2 regions of the Thermoanaerobacter sp. X514 genome follow, and region 2 is predicted to be linked to the other one. Evidence: a T-box and tRNA genes for the amino acid it is inferred to sense, from the RefSeq annotation. Region 2 holds a T-box; the other holds one or more tRNA genes.
The links. A T-box is a leader RNA that pairs with one kind of tRNA and senses whether it is charged. The one in region 2 lies ahead of leuS (leucine--tRNA ligase), so its partner is inferred to be a tRNA-Leu.

Region 1 (3,635 bases), 1.2 Mb from region 2:
ATTTCTGCAGGTACTACACCTCTTAAATATTCTTCTAAAGGCAATATGTTTATTAAATCCAAATTCTTAGAACTATTATTTGGATATATCTTAAATTCGCCTGCATAAGGAAGTGGATTACCTTTATTTATGTATGACAGTACTCCCGTGTCACTTGGTATTACTCTAACAGCATCTATGCTTACTATCGTTTGTGGAAGTTGAGTACTATCATCTATTACTTTATCATTGGTAATTACAATATTTCCATCCATATATTTGAAAGATGTTGTAGATTGTGCTGGACACGCTATTTGGTTTTCTACTATTTGTTCTGTATCGTTATCTTTTGTTTTGTATACTACACTATACGGCTGGTCGCTGGTAATGTTTATATCTGGACTTCCTAAATCTAAAGAAATCTTTACTTTGATATTAACATTATCCGTATTACGTTTTTCTATATTGACACCTGTATAATAGTATTTAATTATCTCATCATATTTATATTCTTGTTCCGCCATACCCTTTGCACCAAATTGAGTCATACCCACTCCATGGCCATATCCGCCTTTTCCTTGGACATAAAAACCTTTTACAGCTTTCACCTGATTGTTTATTTCTATTACTTTTGTGATAGTATTTATACCAGCAATTCCGTCAACAGCTAAAGAATAATATTTTTGAAAATCCATTACTGCATTTAATGTATTATCATCATAAGTTCCTGTAATATCTTTTGTATAATAGCCTATTTCCTTAAGTAATGTTTGTAATAATTTTACATCATCGCCAGTATCCCCTTTTTTCATATTCCTTGAAAACCCACTGGGATACTGAATTTTTGGTGAGTCTGTAGGTTGAGATGCTTGCTGGTCTTTTCCAGCCAATAAACCTTGTATTGTTTTTTGTGTTAGAGGTCCCACAATTCCATCCGGAGTCAAATTATTTGCCTTTTGAAATTTTATAACTGCATCCCGTGTTATCGAACCAAAATAGCCTGTCGGTGTAGTATTAAAATATCCTAATTTTGCAAGAGCATTTTGAAGCTCTTTTACATCGTTCCCTTGCATTCCATACTTCAAAGTCCTTGTCACTGTACTTTGAGTTTGGTTTGAATTGCTGGAGTTCTGTGTCGTGTTAGTACTTCTATTTACATCTCCTCTGGAAGGTAAACTTACATTTAACTTCTCCGAAATAGCTTTTTGTGTGAGAGGTCCCACAATTCCATCCGGAGTCAAATTATTTGCCTTTTGAAATTTTATAACTGCATCCCGTGTTATCGAACCAAAATAGCCTGTCGGTGTAGTATTAAAATATCCTAATTTTGCAAGAGCATTTTGAAGCTCTTTTACATCGTTCCCTTGCATTCCATACTTCAAAGTCCTTGTCACTGTACTTTGAGTTTGCAGTGAAGTATTAGAAGTTTGAGTTGTTGCCTTAGAAATAGCATTTAATTTATCCATAAGAGCTTTTTCTGTTAACGGCCCATAAATACCATCCGGTACTAAATTATAATCCTTCTGCAAACGCATAACAGCATTCTTAGTAGCTGGTCCAAAATAATCAGTAGGATTAGCAGTAACAAAGTAACCTGCCTTATTGAGATTTTGCTGTAGATGCCTAACTTCTGGGCTGCGCATTCCATACTTTAAAATTGTAGCAGCATAAGCACTATTAGCTAATGACAAAACTAAAGTTGAAGAAAGTAAAACGCTAATTACTTTTTTGTTATTCATTATAGCTTCTCCTCTCCCTTCTTCCCAAGTGTTTCAACTTAGGAAGACATTAAAAATTACGTTTTTTTAGATTATGTATATAAAGTAAGAGACACCAATCCAATAAGTTATATCGTCATCTTTTTAAAATACTTTACTAAGTATTCCTGCGTTCTTTACATAACCTAATATTCTACACTAATCATTAAAAATCCTGCTTTTTTTAAAAAAATCTCCGTAGAAAATTCTTCCATATGTTGAAAATAAGAAGGCTTTTAAAAAATAATGTCGAATTTGAATAGATTACAAATAAAAACACCTACACAAAAATATAAAAAGGGTATTGAATTTTTTACTGACCTGTGATAATATATCAAATGTAATAACTCGCCGAAGTGGTGGAATTGGCAGACGCGCTGGACTCAAAATCCAGTGGGGCTTACACCCCGTGTGGGTTCGACTCCCACCTTCGGCACCAATTAGAAATGAAGGATTAGCCTCCTCAAGCGAATCCGGTGTGGCTGAGGAGGTTATTTTTATCTTACAGTAAAACTTCGCAATCTATTTAATGCAGCAGCTACTTCCTGAAGTCTTGGCAATGCCAAATTGCCCGGATGCTTACCATAAAAAGAAGATACCACGTCCAGTCCTTTTTCGTATATATCCTTATATACCTTTTCTAATATTTCCTTTATACTGCTTTTTTCATCTACATATTTACTAGCAATATAGCGTATTACCTCCCCTATTGCATTTGTTTGACTTTTATCCACTAATTGTTCCACATAATCCAATTCAATCTCCTGGTATCCAAATCTAATAGTATCCTCATCTTTTGACTTTATCTTTTTGCCTTTTACCTCAAGCCCTTTTTTAAGAGGAATTCTTGGTTTTATAACTATAGGCTCATTATTTTCCTCAACTTCCCTATTTGTTTTAAATTGTTCAGCAATTTTCTTTGCCTCTTGTGTGACATCGTAGGGTCTGTAGTTGTGCATTTTAATTACACAGTCTGCCACATCAAAATAATCTCCACTTCCACCCATAACTAAAATCGTAGAAATGCCATTATCTTTATATAGCTGTTTTACTCTATCAATAAAAGGAGTTATAGGTTCTTCTTTTTTTGCAATCAGTTTTTGCATTCTCGCATCCCTTATCATAAAATTAGTAGCTGAAGTATCTTCGTCCAAAAGCAGTAAGCTAGTGCCTATTTCTATCGCCTCAATAATATTTGCTGCTTGAGAAGTACTGCCACTGGCATTTTCGGTAGTAAACCTTGTGGTATCTACGTTATTTGGTAAATTATTTATAAAAGGACTTATGTCTACTTTTTCTATCCTTCTGCCATCCTCTGCTCTTATTTTTGCTGCATCAGCTACAGTTATAACAAACTCTCTGCCATCACCTGGTATGTGATTGTATACCCCTTTTTGAATAGCTTGTAACAAGGTAGACTTGCCGTGATAACCGCCACCCACAATAAGCGTAACTCCTTCGGGTATTCCCATCCCCGTTATCTCTCCTCGATTTGGAAGTTGAAACTTAATCCTCAAGCTATTCGGCGACTCAAAAGGTACTACATTACCGCCTTTTAAAGGTCTATCACTTATGCCGCTTTCTCTAGGAAGAATCGCACCATCAGCCACAAAAGCCACAAGCCCTCTCTCTTTTAGTTGACTTCTAAGGTAATCTTGGTCTTCCACTGTCTCAACCCATAGCCATATATCTTGTACGTTGAGGCTCTTTTTTAAAAGACTTTTCTCTACAATTTGAGGTAAAAATTCAAGAAATATTCTTTGGGCACCACTGCCATTTATTCGTCTACCAAAAGCAGGAAGTCCTATGCTCAATCTTGCTTCTACATAATCTTTGTTAACTACCATTGCACTTCTTTTAATTATTTGTTGACCACCTTTGTCTATGTAAATATCACCA
Region 2 (3,635 bases):
AATGCTGTTATTATGAGTGCAACAATACCTCCTATGAGTGCTGTTATAAGCTGTGGGAAGGTAAAAGCCTGGACAATTTTTAAGGGAACTTTTACATTGAATAGTTGTATTATATATTTTACTGATAAAGCAAGCCATATAAACTTAACTACAGCACCTACTATCATTCCTATTACTTTGTTTTTTTGCGTTGAAAAAAGCATTACATATAACCCATTACCCACCATTATGAAAGGAATCATTAAAGGAAATCCCATTATGCCTACTAAAAATGCAATTACCGGTGTTAAAAGTCCTATTATAATTCCTGACCACATTCCTACAGTTCCAGCTGCGATTAAAAGCATTGCATTAACGATAGAACCTGTTATAAGTTGGGGCATTTTTAAAAACTGAAATATTAAAGTAATAGCTAATAGGATAGCTGTTCTCGTTATAAATTTTGTATTCACACAAATCGCCTCCTTTCCTCTTATTGTCAATTATATTTTATTACTTTAACAAAAGAATGTCAAATAAATATCAAAGTTGCAAAGAATTTTTTACTTTGTTGACTTTAATGGAAGATAGAGATACAATTTAAATGTAAATGTAACAGTTGTTACAGTAGAGGTGATTTATGTGAATAAAATAGAATTTAAAGAGGTAAGCTACGGTAGTTTTGGAAAAGAGATATTAAAAGACATTTCTGTAAAGTTTGAAGGTGGAGCAATACATACTATTGTCGGCCCTTCTGGAGCTGGAAAATCGACGCTGATTAAACTGATAAACCGATTGATAGATCCAACCCATGGCAGTATTTTAATAGACGACGTGGATATTAAAACAATAGATGTGATAGACTTAAGAAGAAGAATTGGAATGGTTTTTCAGCAGCCTCATCTTTTTGAAGGAACAGTTAAAGACAATATTGAGTATGGTCCAATGCTTAAAGGCGAAAAAAATGTAAACGTGGAGTATTATTTGAGCATTGTAGGATTGAATAATGAGTATGCTACAAGAGATGTGAAAAATTTATCAGGAGGGGAACAGCAAAGAGTTTCTATAGCGAGAACTCTTACAAATAATCCTGAAGCTCTTTTACTTGATGAACCTACATCAGCCCTTGATCCTACCTCTACAGAAATAATAGAAGAATTAATAGTTAAGCTGAAGGAAGAAATGAATCTGACGGTTATTTGGATAACTCATAACATGGAGCAGGCTAAGCGCATTGGGGATTACACAGCACTGCTTAACAAAGGGATATTAGTAGAATATGCAAAAACTTATGATTTTTTTACAAATCCCCAAAATGAAATTACAAAATTGTTTATACAAAGCAAGTTAAAGGAGGAAGGTTAAATGAGTGTATTGTCTTTGACATTGGCGTCAAGTCTTGTGCTAATATCAATTTTTGTTTCTTATTACCAAAAACTGGGGATTGAAAAGGAAATAGTTATAGGTACTATAAGAGCGGTTGTGCAGCTTACAATAGTGGGATACATTTTACACTACATATTTGCTGCCGATAATGCTTTATTTACCTTGGCAATGGTAAGCTTAATGATAGTAGTTGCTGGAAATAATGCTTCAAAGAGAGGGAAGGGAATACCGAATGTTTTTTATTTTATCACTTTTTCAATTGCCTTAAGTGCCGCGATTACAATTTCTCTGCTTATTTTGTTTGGGAATATACATTTTAGACCCCAGGAAGTTATACCTGTATCAGGAATGATAATAGGAAATTCAATGGTGGCTTCAGGACTTGCTGTTTCAAGGCTAAAAGACGAAATAAAAAATAAGTCAGAGGAAATAGAGGCGTATTTGTCACTTGGTGCAACTTCAAGGCAAGCCGCACAAAAAGTGATAAAGACTGCAATAAAGACAGGTATGATTCCTACAGTTGACAGTATGAAAACTCTTGGTATCGTCCAACTTCCAGGGATGATGACAGGTCTCATATTGGGAGGAGTGGACCCTATTGAGGCAGTTAAATATCAGATAATGGTTACATTTATGTTAGCCTCTACAGTAGCGATTTCCTGTTTTAGTGTTACCTTTCTTACATACAGAAACTTTTTTACAAAGTACCATCAACTTGTGTCTGATTTACAATAATATTGTTTAAAATGATATTGCATTTATTTCTATTTTGTAATAAAATAATGTACAAATCAATTTGTAAATGCAATGAAGTGGAGCAGTAGGCATTGTAAGCTTTAAGAGAGCCGTTGGTCGGTGCAAAACGGTAGCCTAAGATGCCGAAACTCGCCACGGAGCAGGCATACTGAAGTGTAGTAGGTATGCACGGTTACCGCCGTTACAGGTTTAAGTGGGCTTTACGCCAAAAAGAGTGGTACCACGGAAGTGCAAGTCTTTCGTCTCTTAAAGATGAAAGACTTTTTTTAATAAAATCGAGTTTGCTAAAAAATCATAGATAGGAGTGGAGGTTTATGGCTTACTCAGTGGATGTTGATAGAAAATGGCAAAAAAAATGGGAGGAGACAAAACTTTATAAGTTTAATCCTAAAAATGTAGATAAAAAGCTTTATTGCCTTGAGATGTTTTCTTATCCTTCAGGTGCCAAGCTTCACGTAGGGCATTGGTACAATTATGGACCTACTGATTCTTGGGCGCGTATGAAAAGAATGCAGGGATATGAAGTTTTTCATCCGATGGGATTTGACGCTTTTGGACTTCCTGCAGAAAACTATGCTATAAAGACGGGAATACATCCTTATGATTCTACTATGGAAAATATAAGGACGATGGAAAAGCAGCTTAAAGAAATGGGGGCGACTTTTGATTGGGACTATGAAGTAATAACTTGCTTACCGGAATACTACAAATGGACGCAGTGGATTTTCCTTAAACTTTTTGAGGCAGGCCTTGCCTATAGAAAAAAAGCTCCAGTAAATTGGTGTCCCAGTTGTCAAACTGTTCTTGCAAACGAACAAGTTATAGATGGGAAATGTGAAAGGTGCGGCACTGAAGTTACAAAGAAAGATTTGACTCAGTGGTTTTTTAAGATAACTGCTTATGCAGAAGAACTCCTTGAAAAACTGGATGAACTTGATTGGCCTGAGAAGACAAAAATAATGCAGAGAAATTGGATTGGAAAGTCGGATGGAGCAGAGATAGAATTTAAAGTAGCCGGAAAAGACCTGACATTTAAGGTATTTACTACAAGAGCTGACACGCTATACGGAGCGACGTATGTAGTTATTGCGCCAGAACACGAAATTGTAGATTTAATTACTACAGAAGAATATAAACAAGCTGTTGAAGAGTATAAAGAATACGCGAGAAAACAGAGTGAGATTGAAAGGTTGTCTACTGAAAAAGAAAAGACAGGGGTATTTACAGGAGCATACGCAATTCATCCTCTGACGGGAGAGAAACTCCCTATTTGGATAGCAGACTATGTCCTTGCAACATATGGAACAGGATGTGTCATGGCTGTTCCTGCCCATGATGAAAGAGATTATGAGTTTGCAACAAAATACAACCTTCCTATAAAAAGAGTGATAAAAGGAATAGGAGATATAGACGATAGTTTGCCTTTTGTCGAATATGGAGAGCTTGTAGACAGTGGAGAATTTACAGGTTTGAAATCAGAAGAAGCGAGGATAAAAATTGTAGAAAAATTAAAG

Region 1: it encodes a tRNA-Leu, which carries the amino acid that the T-box ahead of leuS (leucine--tRNA ligase) is inferred to sense. The anticodon was not compared.

What each region holds. Positions count from the first base shown of each region.
Region 1 covers NC_010320.1:1,474,814-1,478,448, reverse strand. The annotation lists gene TETH514_RS07270 (peptidoglycan-binding protein) at 1-1,718, opposite strand, end outside; tRNA gene TETH514_RS07265 (tRNA-Leu) at 2,087-2,175, shown strand; gene TETH514_RS07260 (ABC-ATPase domain-containing protein) at 2,234-3,635, opposite strand, start outside.
Region 2 covers NC_010320.1:266,840-270,474, forward strand. The annotation lists gene TETH514_RS01280 (ECF transporter S component) at 1-452, opposite strand, end outside; gene TETH514_RS01285 (phosphate ABC transporter ATP-binding protein) at 622-1,344, shown strand; gene fetB (iron export ABC transporter permease subunit FetB) at 1,345-2,100, shown strand; T-box leader at 2,164-2,371, shown strand; gene leuS (leucine--tRNA ligase) at 2,436-3,635, shown strand, end outside.